3 regions of the Streptomyces sp. NPDC111656 genome follow, and region 1 is predicted to be linked to each of the others. Evidence: predicted binding sites of a transcription regulator. Region 1 holds the regulator's gene; each other region holds the start of a gene.
What was found. The regulator HspR, encoded in region 1, represses chaperone genes until heat shock. The targets are predictions, from matches to a motif close to TTGAGNNNNNNNNNCTCAA.
Positions count from the first base shown of each region.

Region 2: lon (endopeptidase La) is a predicted target of HspR. The motif match lies at 3,011-3,029, and genes of this name have one in related genera.
Region 3: ACZ7M3_RS13495 (DUF4279 domain-containing protein) is a predicted target of HspR. The motif match lies at 1,617-1,635, and genes of this name have one in related genera.

Region 1 is NZ_JBVKCA010000008.1:369,783-376,427, forward strand. Features, by position in the region: gene dnaK (molecular chaperone DnaK) at 1-642, shown strand, start outside; gene grpE (nucleotide exchange factor GrpE) at 639-1,307, shown strand; gene dnaJ (molecular chaperone DnaJ) at 1,341-2,525, shown strand; gene ACZ7M3_RS25425 (heat shock protein transcriptional repressor HspR) at 2,530-2,976, shown strand; gene ACZ7M3_RS25430 (hypothetical protein) at 2,973-3,617, opposite strand; gene ACZ7M3_RS25435 (sugar ABC transporter substrate-binding protein) at 4,423-5,550, shown strand; gene ACZ7M3_RS25440 (hypothetical protein) at 5,661-5,915, opposite strand; gene ACZ7M3_RS25445 (putative antibiotic biosynthesis monooxygenase) at 5,902-6,138, opposite strand; gene ACZ7M3_RS25450 (peptidoglycan-binding protein) at 6,189-6,645, opposite strand, start outside.
Region 2 is NZ_JBVKCA010000002.1:49,133-55,777, forward strand. Features, by position in the region: gene ACZ7M3_RS05745 (lysozyme) at 1-384, shown strand, start outside; gene lon (endopeptidase La) at 571-2,988, opposite strand; gene ACZ7M3_RS05755 (rhomboid-like protein) at 3,658-4,590, opposite strand; gene ACZ7M3_RS05760 (MFS transporter) at 4,746-5,072, shown strand; gene ACZ7M3_RS05765 (glycoside hydrolase family 3 protein) at 5,270-6,645, shown strand, end outside.
Region 3 is NZ_JBVKCA010000004.1:5,364-12,008, forward strand. Features, by position in the region: gene ACZ7M3_RS13490 (FAD-dependent monooxygenase) at 12-1,538, shown strand; gene ACZ7M3_RS13495 (DUF4279 domain-containing protein) at 1,757-2,206, shown strand; gene ACZ7M3_RS13500 (hypothetical protein) at 2,339-2,836, shown strand; gene ACZ7M3_RS13505 (MarR family winged helix-turn-helix transcriptional regulator) at 2,874-3,371, opposite strand; gene ACZ7M3_RS13510 (EamA family transporter) at 3,557-4,516, shown strand; partial or broken gene ACZ7M3_RS13515 (LysR family transcriptional regulator) at 4,437-4,613, shown strand; partial or broken gene ACZ7M3_RS13520 (ThiF family adenylyltransferase) at 4,788-5,271, opposite strand; gene ACZ7M3_RS13525 (M14 family zinc carboxypeptidase) at 5,654-6,645, shown strand, end outside.

The sequences.
Region 1 (6,645 bases):
CAGCCGTCCGTCCAGATCCAGGTCTACCAGGGCGAGCGCGAGATCGCGGCGTACAACAAGAAGCTCGGGATGTTCGAGCTGACCGGTCTGCCGCCGGCCCCGCGCGGTGTCCCGCAGATCGAGGTCGCCTTCGACATCGACGCCAACGGCATCATGCACGTGACCGCGAAGGACCTGGGCACGGGCAAGGAGCAGAAGATGACCGTCACCGGCGGCTCCTCGCTGCCGAAGGACGAGGTCGACCGGATGCGCCAGGAGGCCGAGCAGTACGCGGACGAGGACCACAAGCGCCGCGAGGCCGCCGAGACCCGCAACCAGGGCGAGCAGCTCGTCTACCAGACCGAGAAGTTCCTCAAGGACAACGAGGACAAGGTCCCGGGTGACGTCAAGACCGAGGTCGAGGCCTCCATCGCCGAGCTGAAGGAGAAGCTCAAGGGCGAGGACACCGCCGAGATCCGCACCGCCACGGAGAAGGTCGCCGCGGTCTCCCAGAAGCTCGGCCAGGCCATGTACGCCGACGCCCAGGCCGCGCAGGCCGCCGGTGGCGCCGAAGGTGCCCCCGGCGCCGAGCAGGCCAAGGCCGATGACGATGTCGTCGACGCCGAGATCGTCGACGAGGACCGCAAGGACGGTGCCGCGTGACGGAGGAGACCCCGGGCTTCGAAGAGAAGCCTGACGTCCCCTCCGGCGCCACCCCTGACGACGCCGAGCCGCAGGCCGCCACCCCCTCCACGGAGGAGGCGGCGGCCCCGGCCGGGGACGCATCAGCAGCACAACTGGCCGGTCTGACCGCACAGCTGGACCAGGTCCGTACGGCGCTCGGCGAGCGCACGATGGACCTCCAGCGGCTCCAGGCCGAGTACCAGAACTACCGCCGCCGGGTCGAGCGCGATCGGATCGCGGTCAAGGAGATCGCCATCGCGAACCTCCTGACCGAACTCCTGCCGGTGCTCGACAACATCGCCCGCGCGCGGGACCACGGCGAACTGGTCGGCGGCTTCAAGTCGGTGGCCGAGTCGCTGGAGACCGTCGCGGCGAAGATGGGCCTTCAGCAGTTCGGCAAGGAGGGCGAGCCCTTCGACCCGATGATCCACGAGGCCCTGATGCACTCGTACGCGCCGGACGTCACGGAGACGACGTGCGTGGCGATTCTGCAGCCGGGGTATCGCATCGGCGAGCGCACCATCCGCCCCGCGCGGGTGGCGGTCGCCGAACCCCAGCCGGGGGCGCAGACCGTCAAGGCGGACTCCCAGGATTCCGCCGAGGCGGCCGACGACAAGGAGAGCGGTGGCCCGGACGAGGGCTGACGTTGAACGCATGAGAGAGGAGGGGCGTCGAGGATGAGCACCAAGGACTTCATCGAGAAGGACTTCTACAAGGTCCTCGGCGTCCCCAAGGACGCCACCGAGGCAGAGATCAAGAAGGCGTACCGGAAGCTCGCCCGCGAGTTCCACCCGGACGCCAACAAGGGCAACGCCAAGGCCGAGGAGCGTTTCAAGGAGATCTCCGAGGCGAACGACGTGCTCGGAGACCCCAAGAAGCGCAAGGAGTACGACGAGGCACGCGCTCTCTTCGGCAACGGCGGCTTCCGTCCGGGTCCCGGCGCGGGCGGCGGCAACTTCAACTTCGACCTGGGCGACCTCTTCGGAGGCGGCGCCCAGGGCGGGGCGGGCGGTGCCGGTGGTTTCGGCGGCGGCATCGGAGACGTCTTCGGGGGCCTGTTCAACCGCGGCGGCGCGGGCACGGGTACGCGGACCCAGCCCCGGCGCGGCCAGGACATCGACACCGAGGTGACGCTCAGCTTCACCGAGGCGGTGGACGGCGCGACGGTCCCGCTGCGGATGACGTCCCAGGCGCCCTGCAAGGCCTGTTCGGGCACCGGCGACGCGAACGGCACACCGCGCGTGTGCCCGACGTGCGTCGGCACCGGCCAGGTCGCGCGCGGCTCCGGCGGCGGCTTCTCGCTCACGGACCCCTGCCCGGACTGCAAGGGCCGCGGTCTCATCGCGGAGAACCCCTGCGAGATCTGCCACGGCAGCGGTCGCGCCAAGTCCTCGCGCACGATGCAGGTCCGCATCCCGGCGGGGGTGAGCGACAGCCAGCGCATCCGCCTCCGCGGCAAGGGCGCACCCGGCGAACGGGGCGGCCCGGCCGGCGACCTGTACGTCACGGTCCACGTGGACGCCCACCCGGTCTTCGGCCGCAAGGGCGACAACCTCACCGTCACCGTGCCCGTCACCTTCGCGGAGGCGGCACTCGGCGGCGAGGTGCGCGTACCGACCCTGGGCGGCCCCCCGGTCACCCTGAAACTGCCCCCGGGCACGCCCAACGGCCGTACGATGCGGGCCCGCGGCAAGGGTGCCGTCCGCAAGGACGGTACGCGCGGCGACCTCCTGGTCACCGTCGAGGTCGCGGTCCCCACGGACGTGTCGGGCAAGGCTCGCGACGCCCTGGAGGCGTATCGCGAGGCAACCGCGGGCGAGGACCCACGGGCGGAGCTGTTCCAGGCCGCGAAGGGAGCATGAGCAGATGGACGGCCGTCGTCGAAACCCCTATGAACTGACCGAGGAGACCCCGGTCTACGTCATCTCGGTGGCGGCCCAGCTCTCCGGCCTGCACCCGCAGACCCTGCGCCAGTACGACCGCCTCGGCCTGGTCTCCCCGGACCGCACCGCCGGCCGGGGCCGGCGCTACTCGGCCCGCGACATCGAACTGCTCCGCACGGTGCAGGCGCTGTCCCAGGACGAGGGCATCAACCTGGCCGGCATCAAGCGCATCATCGAGCTGGAGAACCAGGTGGCGGCCCTCCAGTCCCGCGTCGCGGAACTGGAATCGGCCCTGGACGGCGCCGCTGCCGCGATGCAGCAGCGCGAGGCCGCGGTGCACGCCTCGTACCGCCGCGACCTGGTCCCGTACCAGGAGGTCCAGCAGACGAGCGCGCTGGTGGTCTGGCGGCCGAAGAGGCAGTCGGACTAGCTCCCACGTACGAAGGGGGTGGAGAGGTCGTCGACCTCTCCACCCCCTTCGGCATTCCTCAACTCACCGCGCCGGTGTCGAAGTACTCGAACGCTCCGGCCGAGGTCTCGTGGATCTTCTCGTACGCTCGGCGTGGTGTCGAGCTCGGTCGCGGCCACGGCCGTCCGGGTCCGCTTGAAGGAGGAGTTCCCGGACGTGTCGATGGCGTCGACGAAGAAGCAGACGCGGTCGCCGTCGGGGCGGGTGGTGTACGAGTACGAGGTGGTGTCGACCGGCGGATACGCCGTCAGCGTCCCGGAGCACACCTGCTCCTCGCCCTCGTCGCCCAAGAGCTCACCCCAGTAGACGGTGTACCGACCGAGGTCGGTGGCCGGGTTCTTGTCCCACTCCACCTCGAAGCCGTACTCGGTCGGGGTGACCGTCAGCCCGGTGACGGCGGGCGGCGGGGTGAGGTCCTCGCGCTCGCCGGCGGCGGCCACGGAACGCGCGGACTCGTTGCCCACCGCGTCGAGAACGGTCACCTGGTAGTAGTAGGCGACGCTCTCCAGGGCCGAGGTGTCCAGGTACGAGAGCTTGTCCGTACTGCCCACCCGGGTGTACACGCCGTTCTCGCTCGTCGCCCGGTAGACGCGGTAGGACACCGCTCCCGTGACCCCGTTCCAGTCGAGCCGCAGCCCGCGGGGCGTGGCGGTCGGCGAACCCAGTTTCGACTGCGAGACGGAAGTCCCGCTCGGGGTGAGGGGCTTGACCTTGTCGACGGTGGCGGTGGTGCGGGGGTGTAGGCGAAGGAGACGTTGGCGGCGCCGGTCCAGTTGGCGTAGTCGATGCGCAGGGTGTGCTTGCCGGAGGGGACGGTGACGTTGACGGGAAGGGCGAAGGGACCTCCCGAACCGAAGTCCCTCGTCACGGTCCAGCGGACGCCGAAGTTGTCCTTCGGGAGGCCGGAGGCGGGGGCCTTCGTGCCCCAGTTCTCGCCGACCGCGGCGTCGCAGTCCGTTTTCTTCGGTGTGTGGGAGAAAGTGGTGTTCGCGTAGAACTGCCGCTTGTACACCGGTGATGCGCGGCTGCTCGCGGCGGAGGCGGGCGCCCCCGAGCCGGCGAGCAGGCCCCCGGGGGTGGCGATCGTCAGCGTCGCGGCGAGCGCCGGCCCACTCCGCCCAACTGGCCTCATGCTTCCCCTGTTTCGTGCTGCGTTGTGTGCGGCCGCCATCGAGACTCCCGGAGGTGGGGGAGGGTTGTATGTCGCCGGGGAGCGAGTGACGCAAGTCAATCAGAGGGGTTCTGTGGAAGTGGCGGCGCACCCCCTTCCCATCGTGTTCACTTGGGGAACACAGAATGCTGTTGCCATCTCGTTAAGTGGTTACTCCTTGACGCTGAGGTGATCGCCGCGTTGGCTTTCAGCCACCTGGGTCGCAAAGCAGCTACCTCGCCCGGAAGGCACCTGATGTGAACACTCGTAACACCCGGCTTCGTCGTACCGCCATAGCCCTGGCTTGCTCCGCGATGACCGTCTCCCTCGCCGCCTGCGGTGTCGTGGACGGGATCGGCGGCAGCGACACCAAGGCGAGCCCGACCAAGGGTGACGACATCACGGTTGGTCTGCTCCTCCCTGAGAAGGCCAACACCCGTTACGAGAAGTTCGACCACCCGATCATCGAGCAGCAGGTCGCCAAGCTCACCAACGGCAAGGGCAAGGTCGAATCCGCCAACGCGGAGCAGAGCGCGTCCAAGCAGAGCCAGCAGTTCCAGCAGATGGTGAACGACAAGGTCGACGTGATCCTCGTCGACGCGGTGGACTCCAAGGCCATCGCGAGCGACGTGCAGAAGGCCAAGGACGCGGGCATCCCCGTCATCGCCTACGACCGTCTGGCGCAGGGCCCGATCGACGCGTACATCTCCTTCGACAACGAGCTCGTCGGCCAGGTGCAGGGCAAGGCCCTCCTGGAGGCGCTGGGCCCCAACGCCTCCACGAAGAAGATCGTCATGATGAACGGTTCGCCCACCGACCCGAACGCGGCGCAGTTCAAGTCGGGCGCCCTGGGTGAGCTCAACGGCAAGGTCGTCATCTCCAAGACGTACGACACCAAGGACTGGGACCCGGTCGTCGGCAAGGCCAACATGGAGAAGGCCATCTCGGCCATCGGCCTGAACAACATCGCCGGTGTCTACTCCGCCAACGACGGTCTCGCGGGCGCCGCCATCGACGCCCTGAAGACCATGGGCGTCAGCAAGGTGCCGCCGGTCACCGGCCAGGACGCCGAGCTGGACGCGGTGCAGCGGATCGTCCGGGGCGAGCAGTACATGAGCGTCTACAAGTCCTACCCCGATGAGGCCACCGCGGCTGCCGAGATGGCCGTGGCGAAGGTCCAGGGGCGTGGCATCGAATTCGACGCGCTCACCCGCGACAAGGTCGACAGCCCCACGAACACGAAGATCCCCTCCCAGCTGATGCCCGTGGTCGCCCTGACCAAGGCGAACATCAAGGAGACGGTGATCCAGGACGGCATCTACACCGTCAAGCAGATCTGCACGGCCTCGACCAAGGCGGACTGCACGGCGATCGACCTCAAGTAGTCGTGCTCCCGCACTGACGACTTGCACCGACGTCCCGCACTGACGTATTTCCCTGACGAACGCGCGGGAGCCCTGGGCGAGGGGTTCCCGCGCGTTCGGCGGATCAGGGGTCAGCGCCCCATCGACTGCCAGATCGTCAGCGCCAGCGCCGTGCACGAGGTGGCGGCCGCGAGGGAGGGCAGGGGCCAGCGGGTGCGTTCCAGGGCGTCGAGGCGGGACTCGTGCTCGTCGAGGGTCTTGTCGGTCTGGTCGGCGCGTTGCAGGAGGAGGGCGAGGTCGCCGCGGGTGGTGGCGAACCCGACGTCGACCGAGCGGCGCAGCCGCTCCAGTTCCAGGGCGACGCTCTCGGCCTCAGTCGTCGGCATCGGCGGTTTCTCCGCGGGAGGGCCCACGCAGCCACCCCGGCAGCAGCCGGTCCACCGCGGGCATCGCCATCACCCGGCTGAGCAGCGCGGCGCCGCCCACCACGGCCGTGAGCGCGGGTACGTCCCGGATCAGCGGGTCGTCGGCGACCAGCGGCAGGACGGTGATCAGAGCGAACAGGGTCTGGAGTGTCGTACGCAGGGTTCTGCGGCCGGCGTCGCTCATCTCCGGGCTCCTTTCGGGTGTTCCAGTGCTTCTCGAGTACGTCCGGCCCCCTAGGTGCGCGGGACGCGCAGCTTGTCCCAGCTGGTGCGGCCCGGGGTGCCGTCGGCGTCCTCGCCGACGTAGCCGAGCCCGCGCTGCCAGGCCGCGTACGACAGGACGTCGGCCTGCGTCCACACCGGGCCGGGGCCGGTCGAGTAGCGCCCGCACCCCTCCGCGACCAGTCGCTCGCCGACGGCTGTGATCAGCGGGCTGCGGCGGCCGAGCGCGAAGAACGCGGCGCCGGGGAAGGGTTCGTACGAGACCGGGCGGGAGCCGAGCCGGGCCGCCACCCGTTGCCGCGTCCCGGACATCGAGAACGACGGGTCGATCTTGCGGCGGGTCCACTCCTTGTGCGCGATCACGCTGGACGCGGACCAGTCGTGGGCGCGGCAGATCGCGGCGGAAAGCCGTTCCACGGCGGTGAGTTGGGCGGCCGGGTAGGGGTCACGCCCGTTGCCCAGGTTTTCG
Region 2 (6,645 bases), on a different contig from region 1:
GGCGGCTGGTCCGGCGACGGCAGGACACTGCCGGGCACGCTCGACATCGAGTGGAACCCGTATGGGGCCGCCTGCTACGGCAAGACGCAGAGCGCGATGGTCAGCTGGATCAGCAGCTTCCTGGCCCAGTACAAGGCGCGCACCGGCCGGGACGCCGTGATCTACACGGCCACCAGCTGGTGGAGCGACTGCACCGGCAACTACGGCGGCTTCGCCTCCGCCAACCCGCTGTGGATCGCGCGGTATGCGTCCGATCCGGGGACGCTGCCTTCCGGGTGGTCGTATTACACCATTTGGCAGTACACGTCGTCCGGGCCGACGGTCGGTGACCACGACAAGTTCAACGGCGGGCTGGACCGGGTGCGGGCACTGGCCAACGGATGACGGGTGACGGGTGACGGATGGCGGCTGGCATCTGACGGCTGACAGATTTCAGATTTCAGACTTGAGATTTCAGACGACCAATGTCGGCCGACAGCCGACACAAACGGCTGACACAAACAGCTGACGGCACGGCGAAGGCCCGGGCCTCCCTCACGGGACCCGGGCCTTCCCTTCCGGCAGCGTCCGTCACGCCGCTACCGGAACCTCCGGCGTCGCGCCGTTCGTCGCCGGCGACAGCGCCAGTTCCAGGACCTGGCGGACGTCCGTGACGGCGTGGACGTCCAGCTTCTCCAGCACCTCGGCCGGGACGTCGTCCAGGTCGGCCTCGTTGCGCTTCGGGATGATGACCGTGGTGACACCCGCCCGGTGCGCGGCGAGCAGCTTCTGCTTCACCCCGCCGATGGGCAGGACACGGCCGGTCAGGGAGACCTCACCCGTCATCGCCACGTCCGTGCGGACCAGTCGGCCGGACAGGAGCGAGGCCAGCGCCGTCGTCATGGTGACGCCCGCGCTCGGACCGTCCTTGGGGACCGCGCCCGCCGGGAAGTGGATGTGCACGCCCCGGTCCTTCAGGTCGCCGACCGGCAGTTCCAGCTCGGCACCGTGCGAGCGGAGGAACGAGAGCGCGATCTGCGCCGACTCCTTCATCACGTCACCCAGCTGACCGGTCAGGGTCAGACCGGCCGCGCCCGTCTCCGGGTCGGCCAGCGACGCCTCCACGAAGAGAACGTCACCGCCCGCGCCCGTCACGGCCAGACCGGTGGCGACACCGGGCACCGCGGTACGGCGCTCGGCCGGGTCCTGGGCGGACTCGGGCACGTGGTGCGGCCGTCCGATGAGCCCGCGCAGATCGGCGTCGGTCACCGTGAAGGGCAGCTCCCGCTCGCCGAGTTCGTGCTGCGCCGCGACCTTGCGGAGCAGGCGTGCGACGGCCCGCTCCAGGTTGCGTACGCCCGCTTCCCGGGTGTACTCCCCGGCGAGCTTGCGCAGCGCGCTCTCGTCGAGCGCGACCTCCTCCTTCTCCAGACCGGCCCGCTCCAGCTGACGCGGCAGCAGGTGGTCACGGGCGATGACGACCTTCTCGTCCTCGGTGTACCCGTCGAGCCTGACCAGCTCCATACGGTCGAGCAGCGCCTCCGGGATGGCCTCGAGCACGTTGGCCGTCGCCAGGAACACCACGTCGCTGAGGTCGAGCTCGACCTCCAGGTAGTGGTCCCGGAAGGTGTGGTTCTGCGCGGGGTCGAGGACTTCGAGCAGCGCCGCGGCGGGGTCGCCGCGGAAGTCGGAGCCGACCTTGTCGATCTCGTCCAGCAGGACCACCGGGTTCATGGACCCGGCCTCCTTGATGGCGCGGACGATACGGCCGGGCAGCGCGCCGACGTACGTACGCCGGTGGCCGCGGATCTCGGCCTCGTCCCGTACGCCACCGAGCGCGACCCGGACGAACTTGCGGCCCATGGCGTGCGCGACGGACTCGCCGAGCGAGGTCTTGCCGACACCGGGCGGACCGACGAGCGCGAGCACGGCACCGCCGCGCCGCCCGCCGACGACGCCGAGACCACGCTCGGAACGCCGCTTGCGCACGGCCAGGTACTCGGTGATGCGCTCCTTCACGTCCTCCAGACCGGCGTGCTCGGCGTCCAGGATGCCCTTGGCGCCCTGGATGTCGTACTCGTCCTGGGTGCGCTCGTTCCACGGCAGTTCCAGGACGGTGTCGAGCCAGGTCCGGATCCAGCCGCCCTCGGGCGACTGGTCGCTGGACCGCTCCAGCTTGTCGACTTCCTTGAGCGCGGCCTCGCGGACGTTCTCGGGGAGGTCCGCGGCCTCGACGCGGGTCCGGTAGTCGTCGGACTCCTCGCCCTCCTTGGCGTCGCCGTTCAGCTCGCGCAGCTCCTTGCGGACGGCTTCGAGCTGGCGCCGCAGCAGGAACTCGCGCTGCTGCTTGTCGACGCCTTCCTGGACGTCCTTCGCGATGGACTCGGCGACATCCTGCTCGGCGAGGTGCTCACGCAGCTGCTCGGTGGCGAGCTTCAGCCGGGCGACCGGGTCGGCGGTCTCCAGCAGCGTGACCTTCTGCTCGGTGCTCAGGAACGGGGAGTAGCCAGAATTGTCGGCAAGGGTGGACACATCGTCGATGGCCTGTACGCGGTCCACGACCTGCCAGGCGCCGCGCTTGCGCAGCCAGCTGGTGGCGAGGGCCTTGTACTCCTTGACCAGTTCGGCGACGTGGCCGGGCAGCGGGTCGGGCACGGTCTCGTCGACCCGGGTGCCCTCGACCCACAGGGCGGCACCAGGACCGGTCGTCCCGGCGCCGATCTTCACGCGCCCACGGCCGCGGATCAGCGCGCCCGGGTCGCCGTCGGCCAGTCGGCCGACCTGCTCGACGGTGCCGAGCACGCCCGTGCTCGGGTACGCCCCGTCGATGCGTGGCACCAGCAGCACCTTCGGCTTGCCGGGCTCCGACCGCGCGGCTGCCTGGGCGGCCTCCACCGCGGCGCGTACATCGGCGTCGTTCAGGTCCAGCGGAACCACCATCCCGGGCAGCACGACCTCATCATCGAGCGGCAACACGGGCAGGGTGAGCGGTGTGGACGTCGAAGCCATTATCTCTCCCTAGGCAGTCAAGTTGAGCTATGCCGACTCAATGCACGTGAGCCCCGGATTGTTCCCCGGGGCCTGTTCGCTGTGAGCGATCGCTCTCCACGGAGACGTCAGTGCAGGTCAGCGGGGTATCCGCCACGCTTCTCTCTTGGCCGGCGCCGCTCCGCCGTACCTCCGCGGCGAACGCCTGTGGTGCGGTCAACGCCGTCGGCCCGCCGTCCCTTCCCGTGTCACACCGCAGGCTCATCCACAGGCTGTGGAACCACGCACGGGGAAACGGGGCACGACGTGGACGAGGGGCAGCAACAGGGGCGGGGTCGACTCGCCGCCGGGTGGTCGCGGGTGCCGCGGCGGCGGCCGTGGCGGCGCTCGGGGCGGTGGCGGTGCGGGCGGCCCGACATCCTAGGTCGTCGTCACCGACGCCCGGCCCAAGGAGACGGAGTGGGCGACGCCCGAGACCGTGACCGGCTCGGCGGGCACGGTGTGACCTTCGAGCGGGCGCACGTCAACGCGCCCTCAGGCTCCACGGGACGAGTGCGGAACAGAAGCGCCGCCCAGGCGTCCCGGAGCCGGCCCGACGGCTGACGGCGGCCCGGACCACCTGACCTGACCCGACCGAACTGGATTGGACCGAACTGGACTGGACTGGTCCGGCCCGGCCCGGACCCGCCCCTACCGCCCGGGATGCCAGGCGGCGACGGTGCCGGGCGTCTGAGCGGTGTGTACGGCGGCGGGGGCGGCAGGGCCGGAGACCGCCTGCGTACGGGCGCGGCGCCAGCCCCGGACCAGCGGCCAGGTCGACACCCCGATCGCCAGGGACATCACATGCCCCCAGTCCGTCATCGGGTCGGCGAATTCGAGCAGGTCCCCGACGACCATCGAGCCGAAGACGACCAGCAGCGGCCAGCGCAGCCAGGGCCGCAGCAGCCCGGCGAGCGCGCCGATGCTCGTGGCGACGCCGAAGCTGATGCCGTAGTCGAGGCGGTGCAGGGAGCTGTCGGGAAGGTCTCCCACCAGCACGGAAAGGCCGACAGGCACCTCGGTGGCCAGGGTGGCCAGGACGTGCCCGAGCAGGAAGACTCCGGCGGCCCGCAGGCCGCCTATCCGCCGCTCCAGCGCGGTCAGCACCAGCACGAACCCGATGGCGTACGGCGAAGTGATCCCGCCCGCCATCCACAGCGCGCTGGCCAGCAGCACCAGCACCGGTTCGCGTACGAGGTGCGCGACATCGGTGCTGGACCCCTGCTGCAAGGCGTGGACGAGGGAGGGGTCCGCGTGGTCGGTGACCATCGCGGTGACGGCGAGCACGGCCGCGTAGCCGAGGGTGAACGGCGTTCCGGTGGGGGTGGGCAGCAGCCGCCAGGCGCGGAGCGACCGGAGCCGGGCGAGGGCCCGGGAGACGGGTGGAGCGGGAGGAGCAAGTGCAGGAGATGTCGTCGCCGGGCGGGGGGCGGGCGGCACGGCCGTGGCGCCGCGTTGCCGCGGCACTCCGTCCAGGAGAAGCGTGCCCGTCTGTGGGTCCTTGAGCGCGGCATCGGCCGAGGAGGCCGTCGGGGCCGTGGTCGTCGCCACTGCCGTCTCCGTCGCGGTCGTGCTCCGGTCCAAGGTGAGGGGCTCCTTCCGTCCCGCTCCACCCTTGGGGGCTCGCGCCGCCGCTGTCTATGACCGACGCCACGTGGGAGGCGATTCATAGCAACCTGATAAGCGCATTCGGCGTCCGCGGTCGCCGTGTCCGCACACGCGTCGGCTCCTCGCTCGTCATGGCCCTCAGCCTGGCGCTGCTCGCCGCCGCGCAGTCCTTCGGGATGTACGTCGTCGCCGTGATCGTCTTCGGCCTCGGCGAGGGCCTCTACCTCTCCGTCGACCTGGCGCTCGCCGCCGCGGTGCTGCCCGATCCCGACGAGTCGGCCAAGGACATGGGCGTCCTCAACATCGGCAACGCCCTGCCCCAGTCCCTCGTCCCGATCGCCGCCCCCGCGCTCCTGGCGATCGGCGGGGGCGGCAACTACGCGGCGCTGTTCCTCTTCGGCGCGATCGCCGCCGTACTGGGCGCACTCGCCGTCCAGTTCGTCCGCTCCGTCAAGTAGCCCCCTCCAAACGGCCCCCTTCTTCAAGAAGCCCGTCACACAGCCGCCTCGAGCAAGAAGGAAACAAGGAAACCGGGATGCCCCCAGGGAAGACCACCGCCACGTGCCGCGATCCGCACCGCCCCGTCGACGAGCGCGTCGAGGACCTGCTCTCCCGCATGACGTGAGAGGAGAAGGCGGGTCAGCTGTTCCACTCCATGCTCTCCATGAACATGCTCTCCATGAACGCGGACGGCACCTTCGCCACCGACGGGCCCTTCGTGCACGCCCCCACCCCCGAGCTGATCGAGGGCAGGGCACTGACCCACTTCAACCTCATCGGCCAGTACGGCGTGCGCGAGACGGCCCAGCGGGTCAACCGGGTCCAGGAGCTGGCCGCGAGCACCCGTCTGGGCATCCCGGTCACCCTCTCCACCGACCCGCGCCACGCGTTCACCGACAACCCGGGCGCCTCCTTCAACTCCGGCGCCTTCTCGGCCTGGCCCGAGCCCCTGGGCCTGGCCGCGATCGGCGACCCGGCGCTGGTGGTGCGCTTCGGGGACACGGTCCGCCGCGAGTACCTGGCGGTGGGCTTCCGGGGCGCGCTGCACCCACAGATCGACCTGGCCACCGAACCGCGCTGGTCGCGCCAGAGCGGCACGTTCGGATCCAGCGCGGAGCTGACGAGCGAGCTGGTACGGGCGTACGTACGCGGTCTCCAGGGGGCGCGGCTCGGACCGGACTCCGTCGCCGCCATGGTCAAGCACTTCCCCGGCGGCGGACCGCAGAAGGACGGCGAGGACCCGCACTTCGCGCACGGCAAGGAGAGAGAGATCTATCCGGGCGGCATGCGTGAGTACCACCTCCAGCCCTTCAAGGCGGCCGTCGAGGCGGGCTGTTCCCAGGTGATGCCGTACTACGGGCAGCCGATCGGCACCGACTGGGAGGAGGTCGGCTTCGGCTTCAACCGCGATGTCCTCACCGGCCTCCTGCGCGAACGCCTCGGCTTCGACGGCATCGTCTGCACCGACTGGGGCCTGCTCACCGACGCGCCCGTGCTCGGCGAGCTGTTCCCCGCGCGGGCCTGGGGCGCCGAGTACCTGACCGTCGCCGAACGCGCGGCGAAGGCGCTGGACGCGGGCAGCGACCAGTTCGGCGGCGAGCAGTGCCCCGAGGTGATCGTGGAACTGGTCCGTTCGGGCCGCGTCACGGAGGAACGCGTCGACGAATCCGTACGTCGACTCCTGCGCGAGAAATTCACACCCGGCCTCTTCGAGAACCGCTACGTGGACCCCGACCGGGCGGAGGAGACCGTCGGGGCGGGCGAGTTCACCGCGCTCGGCGACGCCGCCCAGCGCCGCTCGCTGACCGTCCTGACCAACCACGGACTGCTGCCCCTCGAGGGCCGCCCGAACCTGTACGTGCGGGGAATCTCCGAGCAAGTGGCCGCCGCGTACGGCAATGTCGTCCCCGATCCCGTCGACGCGGACCTCGCGGTACTGCGCCTGCGCACGCCCCACGAGGAGCGCCCCGGGCTCTTCGAGTCCTTCTTCCACTCGAGGTCGCTGGCCTTCCCGGCGGACGAGCTCAAGGA
Region 3 (6,645 bases), on a different contig from region 1:
AGGAGGCCGCCATGAACGACAAGACGAACGGCCATGTGAACGGCGCCACCGTGCCCCGGAACGTGATCGTCGTCGGCTCCGGCCCCACCGGCCTTCTGCTGGCCGGGGACCTCGCCGCCGCCGGTGTCTCCGTCACCCTCGTCGAGAAGCGCCCGCACGGGATCAGCAACCTCTCCCGCGCCTTCGTCCTGCACGCCCGCACCCTGGAGCAGCTCGACGCCCGCGGTCTCGCCGACGAGCTGGAGAGTCACGGCCGGACCGTCGACCGCATCCGCCTCTTCGGTCGGCTCTCCTTCGCCCTCGACACGCTTCCCTCCCGTTTCAACCACCTGCTCGTCATCCCGCAGTACGAGGTGGAACGGGCCTTGGAGCGGCGGGCCGTCGAGGCCGGGGTGCGGTTCGTGTACGAGACCGAGGTGACCGGACTGCGCCAGGACGCGGCGGGCGTCACGCTCGAAGTCCGGGGTGCGGACGGGGCGGCGGGGGAGTTGGCGGCCGCGTACGTCGTCGGGGCGGACGGGATGCGCAGCGCGGTGCGTGAGGCGGTGGGGCTGCCGTTCCCCGGGAAGTCGGTCATCCGGTCCGTCGTCCTCGCCGACGTCCTGCTCGCCGAGGAGCCGGAGTCGATCCTCACCGCCAACGCCGTCGGCGACGCCTTCGCCTTCATGGTGCCCTTCGGCGACGGCTACTACCGTGTGATCGGCTGGCACCGCGGCCGCGACGTCCCCGACAGCGCGCCGCTCGAACTCGACGAGGTCAAGGAGATCGTCCGGCTCTCCCTCGGCCATGACTACGGCATGCACGACGCGCGCTGGATGTCCCGCTTCCACAGCGACGAGCGCCAGGCACCCGCGTACCGGGTCGGGCGGGTCTTCCTCGCCGGTGACGCCGCCCATGTCCACACCCCGGCCGGCGGCCAGGGCATGAACACCGGCCTCCAGGACGCGGCGAACCTCAGCTGGAAGCTCGCGCTGGTCGTCCACGGCCACGCGGACGCGGACCTGTTGGACACCTACCAGGCCGAGCGCCACCCGGTCGGCAGGGCGGTGCTGCGCAGCAGCGGCGGGATCGTCCGGCTCGCGATGGCCAAGCATCCGTGGACGCTGGCGCTGCGCTCCGCGCTCACCACGGTCCTCAACGGCGTCGGCCCCGTAGGCCGGAAGGCGGCGGGCCAGATCACCGGCATCGGCTTCGCCTACCGGGCTCCGCGCGGCTCTCACACCCTCGTCGGCACCCGCGTCCCCGATGTCGCCCTGAAGAACGGCCGCCTCTACGAGGCCCTGCGCGGCGGCCGGTTCGTCCTCGTCGCACCGACGGCGGCCGTCCGGACGTACCGCCTGGACGACCTCAAGGCGCGCAAGGACCGTCTCACCGTGGAGAGTTGGGCGAGCGACCGGCGTACGACCGTGCTGGTGCGGCCCGACGGATACGTGGCCTGGGCCGCCGAATCCCCCGACGCGGCGGCCGTCGAGCGGGCGTTGGCGGCGGCGCTGGGCGGGGATCCGTCTTCGAACCGATCTCGCCCGGAGGGGGAGTGAGGCGAGGGTGACCGCCGCTTCGTAGAAGCGTCGGGACATCAACACCGCGTCGGGTGCGGTATGTCACCGCGTGCGACGTTGAGTCGAACATGACCGATGGTAACGGTTTACGGTGATTACGACCACGCGTTCGACGCGATGCGTGACGGCGAGGGCAGGGACGTCCTCGTGCGCAAGGACGGGAAGATCTTGGTTCCGACGCATGACAGGTACCGGCCGTGACCGCGTTCCGGATGTACCTGAGAGTGGTCAGCGAGTCCCTGCAACCGGAGGAGATCTCCGCGCGGCTGGGGACCGGGCCCGACGAGGCGACCGCGATCGGCAGCCGTAGGCGCCCCCAGTCGCCGCCGCGCGCGCATGCGACCTGGATCCGGCACGTCTCGGCCGCGGGCGGACCCGGGCGGCCGGAGGATCTCGAACCGGTGGTCCTCGGCTGGGGACCGGAGTTCGCCACGACCCTGGGGCGGCTGGCCGCTTCCGGGGACGCCGACGTCTCCCTGGTGGTCGTCCAGGAGCTCACCGATCCCGAGGACCCGCGGCAGAAGGGCATCTTCCTGGGCGCGCCCCTGCTGGCCTGGTCGGCCGAGGCCGGGGCGTCGCTGGACATCGATCAGTACGTGTACTACGACTGCGACGACCAGCGGGGCGACGGCGACCCCGGCCAGTAGTGGTCGAGCCGCCCGACGCCGAGGACGGCGGCACGCGCCTGGATCTCAACCCGTGGGTTGAGGCGGAAACCCACCCTGGGCTCCACCCTGGAGCCGAGGTGGTTCCGCGTCGTGAAGCGCAAGCTCATGGGCATGACGACGACCGATTACGTGATCTCCGCGTCCCTCATCCTCCTCGTGATCCCGCAGATCCGAGGCGTCCGGCAGACGCTGCACAACACGCTGCTGCCGCTCGTGGCCGTCGCCGCCGCGGCCGCCTACTACCTCAAGTCCTTCCCGACCCAGGGGCACGACCTCGGACTCGACATCGCCGGTGTCGTCGCCGGCGCGGTCCTGGGCGTCGCCTGCGGCGCGGCCACCCGGCTGAGCCGCGCCTCGGACGGGGTCGCGTTCGCCCGCGCCGGGGCGCTCGCCGCGCTCCTGTGGATCGTCGGCATGGCCTCGCGCGCCGGATTCGAGTACTGGGCCACTCATGGCGGTTCCGGGAGCCTGGCGCGGTTCAGCCAGGACAACCTGATCACCGGTGCCGCCGCCTGGACCGCCGCGCTGCTGCTGATGGCACTGGCTCAGGTTCTGGGCAGGCTCGCCGCGATACGCGTCAGGTCGAGCCGGGTCGCCACGGCGGGCTGAGGCCCTCAGGGCCTGGTTCGGGGGCCCGGTCGAGACCCTAGGCGCCGGTGCCCATCAGCAACTCACGCAACAGGGCGGCCAGTTGACCGGCTCGTTCCTCGTCGAGGTGGGCCAGGGCCTCCGTCTGGACGGCGAGCCCCGCGCCGACGGCCTCATCGATGAGCCGCAGCCCCTTGTCCGTGAGCGTCACCTGGAGTCCGCGCCGGTCGTGCGGGTCGGGGGAGCGCCGTAGCAGCCCCGCGCGTTCCAGCTTGTCCAGGCGTCCGGTCATTCCGCCGGTGGTGAGCATGAGCGTCGCCGAGAGCTGCCGGGGCGAGAGGGTGTACGGGGCATCCGAGCGACGCAGGGTCGCGAGCACGTCGAACTCCCCGCGCGAGATCCCGTAGGGCGCGTACGCCTTCTCCATCCGGTCGCCCATCGTGCGGGCGAGCCGGAAGACGCGGCCGAAGACCTCCATAGCGGCGGTGTCGAGGTCCGGCCGGACGGTGGCCCACTGCTCGATGATCGCGTCGACGGGGTCCTGGGGCGTCTTCATGGGGGCGAGTATCCGCCGAGGGGTCGATTGCCCGCAAGAAAGTAGCTGACGAGGAAGTAGCTGGCAAGGGAGTTGCTTGGGGGTGAGTCGCTTGGGGGTGAGTTGTTCAGTGAAAAGTAGCTTGACCAAAAGTCGCTTATGGCTAAGCTACTTCCCACTGACCTACTTTGGAATCGGGTGCCCCCATGGCCGCGAACGCGAACCGTCCCGCCCTCATAGCCCTGACCGCACTGGCCCCCATCTCCTGGGGCAGCACCTACGCCGTCACCACGGAGCTCCTCCCCGCCGACCGCCCCCTGTTCACCGGGGTGATGCGAGCCCTGCCCGCCGGGCTGCTGCTCCTCGCGCTGGCCCGGGTGCTGCCGCGCGGCGCCTGGTGGGGGAAGGCGGCGGTGCTGGGCGCGCTGAACATCGGCGCCTTCTTTCCGCTGCTGTTCCTCTCCGCGTATCGGCTGCCCGGCGGCATGGCGGCGGTCGTCGGCTCGGTCGGGCCGCTGTTCGTCGCGGGCCTCGCGGCGCTGCTGCTCGGTGACCGCCCGACCCTGCGGACGCTCCTCACCGGTATCGCCGCGGCCCTCGGTGTCAGCCTCGTCGTGCTGAAGGCGGCGGGCGCGCTGGACGCGGTGGGGGTCCTCGCGGCGCTCGCCGCGACCGCGTCGATGTCCACCGGCACGGTGCTCACCAAGCGGTGGGGCCGGCCGGACGGGGTCGGTCCGTTGGCGCTCACCGCCTGGCAGTTGACGGCGGGCGGGCTGCTGATCGTCCCGGTCGCCCTCCTGGTCGAGGGCGCGCCGCCCGCGCTGGACGGCCGGGCGGTCGGCGGATACGTCTACCTCGCGTTGGCGAACACGGCGGTGGCGTACTGGCTCTGGTTCCGGGGCATCGGCCGGCTCAGCGCCACCCAGGTCACCTTCCTCGGCCCGCTGTCGCCGCTGACCGCGGCCGTCATCGGCTGGGCGGCGCTGGGACAGGCGCTGGCGCCGGTGCAGGTGGCGGGAATGGTACTGGCGTTCGGGGCGACGGTGTTCGGCCAGCTCGGGCCGCGTGGCGGGCGGCCGGCTCCCGCTGACCAATCCCGCCGGGCGACTCGGGGCCACCCTGCTGGGGGCACAAGGGCGCCGGGTGCGGCTCACGGGCGCGGCTGAGCTGGTGCTGCGGCACGCGGAGGCGGTGTTCGAGCAACTGGAACGGGCGGACGCCGAGTTGAGTGCGTACGAGCACGCGGAGGTGGGCGAGGTGCGGGGGATTCCTGGAGGCTCTTGTGGTCGACGGCGTGTGTCCTGGCTGCGGGAAGCAACCTGGCGATGGAACTGGGGCCGCGCGGGGTGCGGGCCTGTGGGCGGCATCACCGGCACCTTCGTCGACGTCACCGGCGGGATCCCGGGCCAGGAGGACTGACGGCCGCGGCGGTTGCGCCACCATGTGCGGGCCCACACAGCGCAGACGGCCGACCCCGGAGGCGACCAGGCTCTGCGCGGCGTACCCGCCCGTGCCGCCGACGCCGACCAGCAGCACCCGGGCCCGGCGCAGCCGGAGCTGGGCGTCCCAGGTCCTAGTCCGGGGGCCGAGGTCCATCCAGCGCAGCAGCGGCACTCCCCGGCTGTAGCGCAGCCGTTCCCGCTCGGACACCGGCACGGGCGCCGCCGCGTCCTCCATGAACCCGGCGTCGAGCAGGTCCGCCATGGCCTGCCGGGCGTCCTCGGGCGTGAGGTCGGGAAGTTCGGGATGCGCCCTCAGCACCTCGCCGACCACCGCCGACGGCTCACGCGTTCCGTCCGTCGTCTCGACCAGCGTCCAGACCCCCCTGCGGGTCCGCGATCCAGGCGCCGATGCCGTGGATGACGCTGCCGATGCGGACGTTGCCGTCGATCGTGCGGTACGGCCGGTGCTCGGGCTTGATCCGGGGCCTGCGGAGCGTGTCGACCGGCACCGTCACCAGGACCCCTTCCCGTTACAGGTACATGCCTTGACACTCTGGTCCCCCGAGTCGAGCCTTGACAGGACGCGGTCGGCGATCGCGCCCGCAACGCTCAACGTCCCTACCGACGGGAGGAGTTGGGGTGCCCACCAAGATTGTGATCCGCCCGTTGGACAAGAAGGAGACCACGGGCGACAGCAGCGGAGGCAACGGCGGCTGATCCGTTTCGCAGGACAGGTACTCGGCCACCGCAGAGCCCACACAGAGAGGGGGCCACATGGCCGCCAAGATCGTGATCCGTCCGCTGGACAAGAAGGAGACCACCGGGGACAGCAACGCGAACGGCACCTGACCGGAGCCCGGCATGCGGGGAACCCCGTATCCCACCCTCGGTGAGCTGCTGCGACGCGCTCGCGCGACGGTGGCGGCACGGCCCGGTGCACTGCGGTTGCGTGCCGTCGGGACCTCGCGTGCCGGCCGGCCGCTGTGGCTGCTGTCGGCCGGACACGGCCCCCGGCACATCCTCACGGTCGCCGGCGCGCACGCCAACGAACCGGTGGGCGGGGTCACCTCGCTCTCCCTGGCCGAGAGGTTCGCGCGGGAGCCCGCGCTGCTCCAGGAGTCCGGCTGCACCTGGAACTTCCTGCTCTGCCTCGACCCCGACGGCGCGAGCCTCGCCGGGCGATGGCTGACCGGGCGGTCCGGCGAGCGGCTGCCCGGCGAGGGGCTGCCCGGCGAGGGACCGGCGGCCGAGGCCTCGCCGACCCTCCGGGGTTACTACCGGCGCTTCTACCGGCCCGCCTTCGCCGCGCAGCCCGAGTTTCCGCCCGTCGCCAGTGACCCGCGTCCGGTGATGCCGGAGTCCGAGGCGCTGGTGCGGCTCATCGACGAACTGCGCCCGGTCGTGCAGTTCTCGCTCCACGGCGTCGAAGTGGGCGGATCCTTTCTGCAGTTGACTCGCGCGGTGCCGGGGGCGGCGGCCGCCTACCGCCGGATCGCGGCGGACCTCGGCATTCCGCTGGAACACCGGCCGTTCGACGGCATGGGATGGCTGGCCGAGAGCCCGGGCGTGCTCGTCCTGCCGGACAGCAGCCCCACCGAGGAACGGGACCCGTCCGGCTTCACCTCACAGGCGACCTGGCTGTACGCGATGCGGCACGGAACCGTGTCGGCGGTCGTCGAGGCGCCCTTCTGGAGCGTGGCGGGCGTCAGCGATCCACGGCCCGTCGCCGAGCCCCGGCGCGAGGTCGCGGAGGCGAGCGAGATCCTGCTCGGCCGGGCCAAACAACTGGAGGCGGTGGTCGGGGAACTGGGACCCAGGTCACCGGAGACTCCAGAAGAGATCGCCCACTTCAC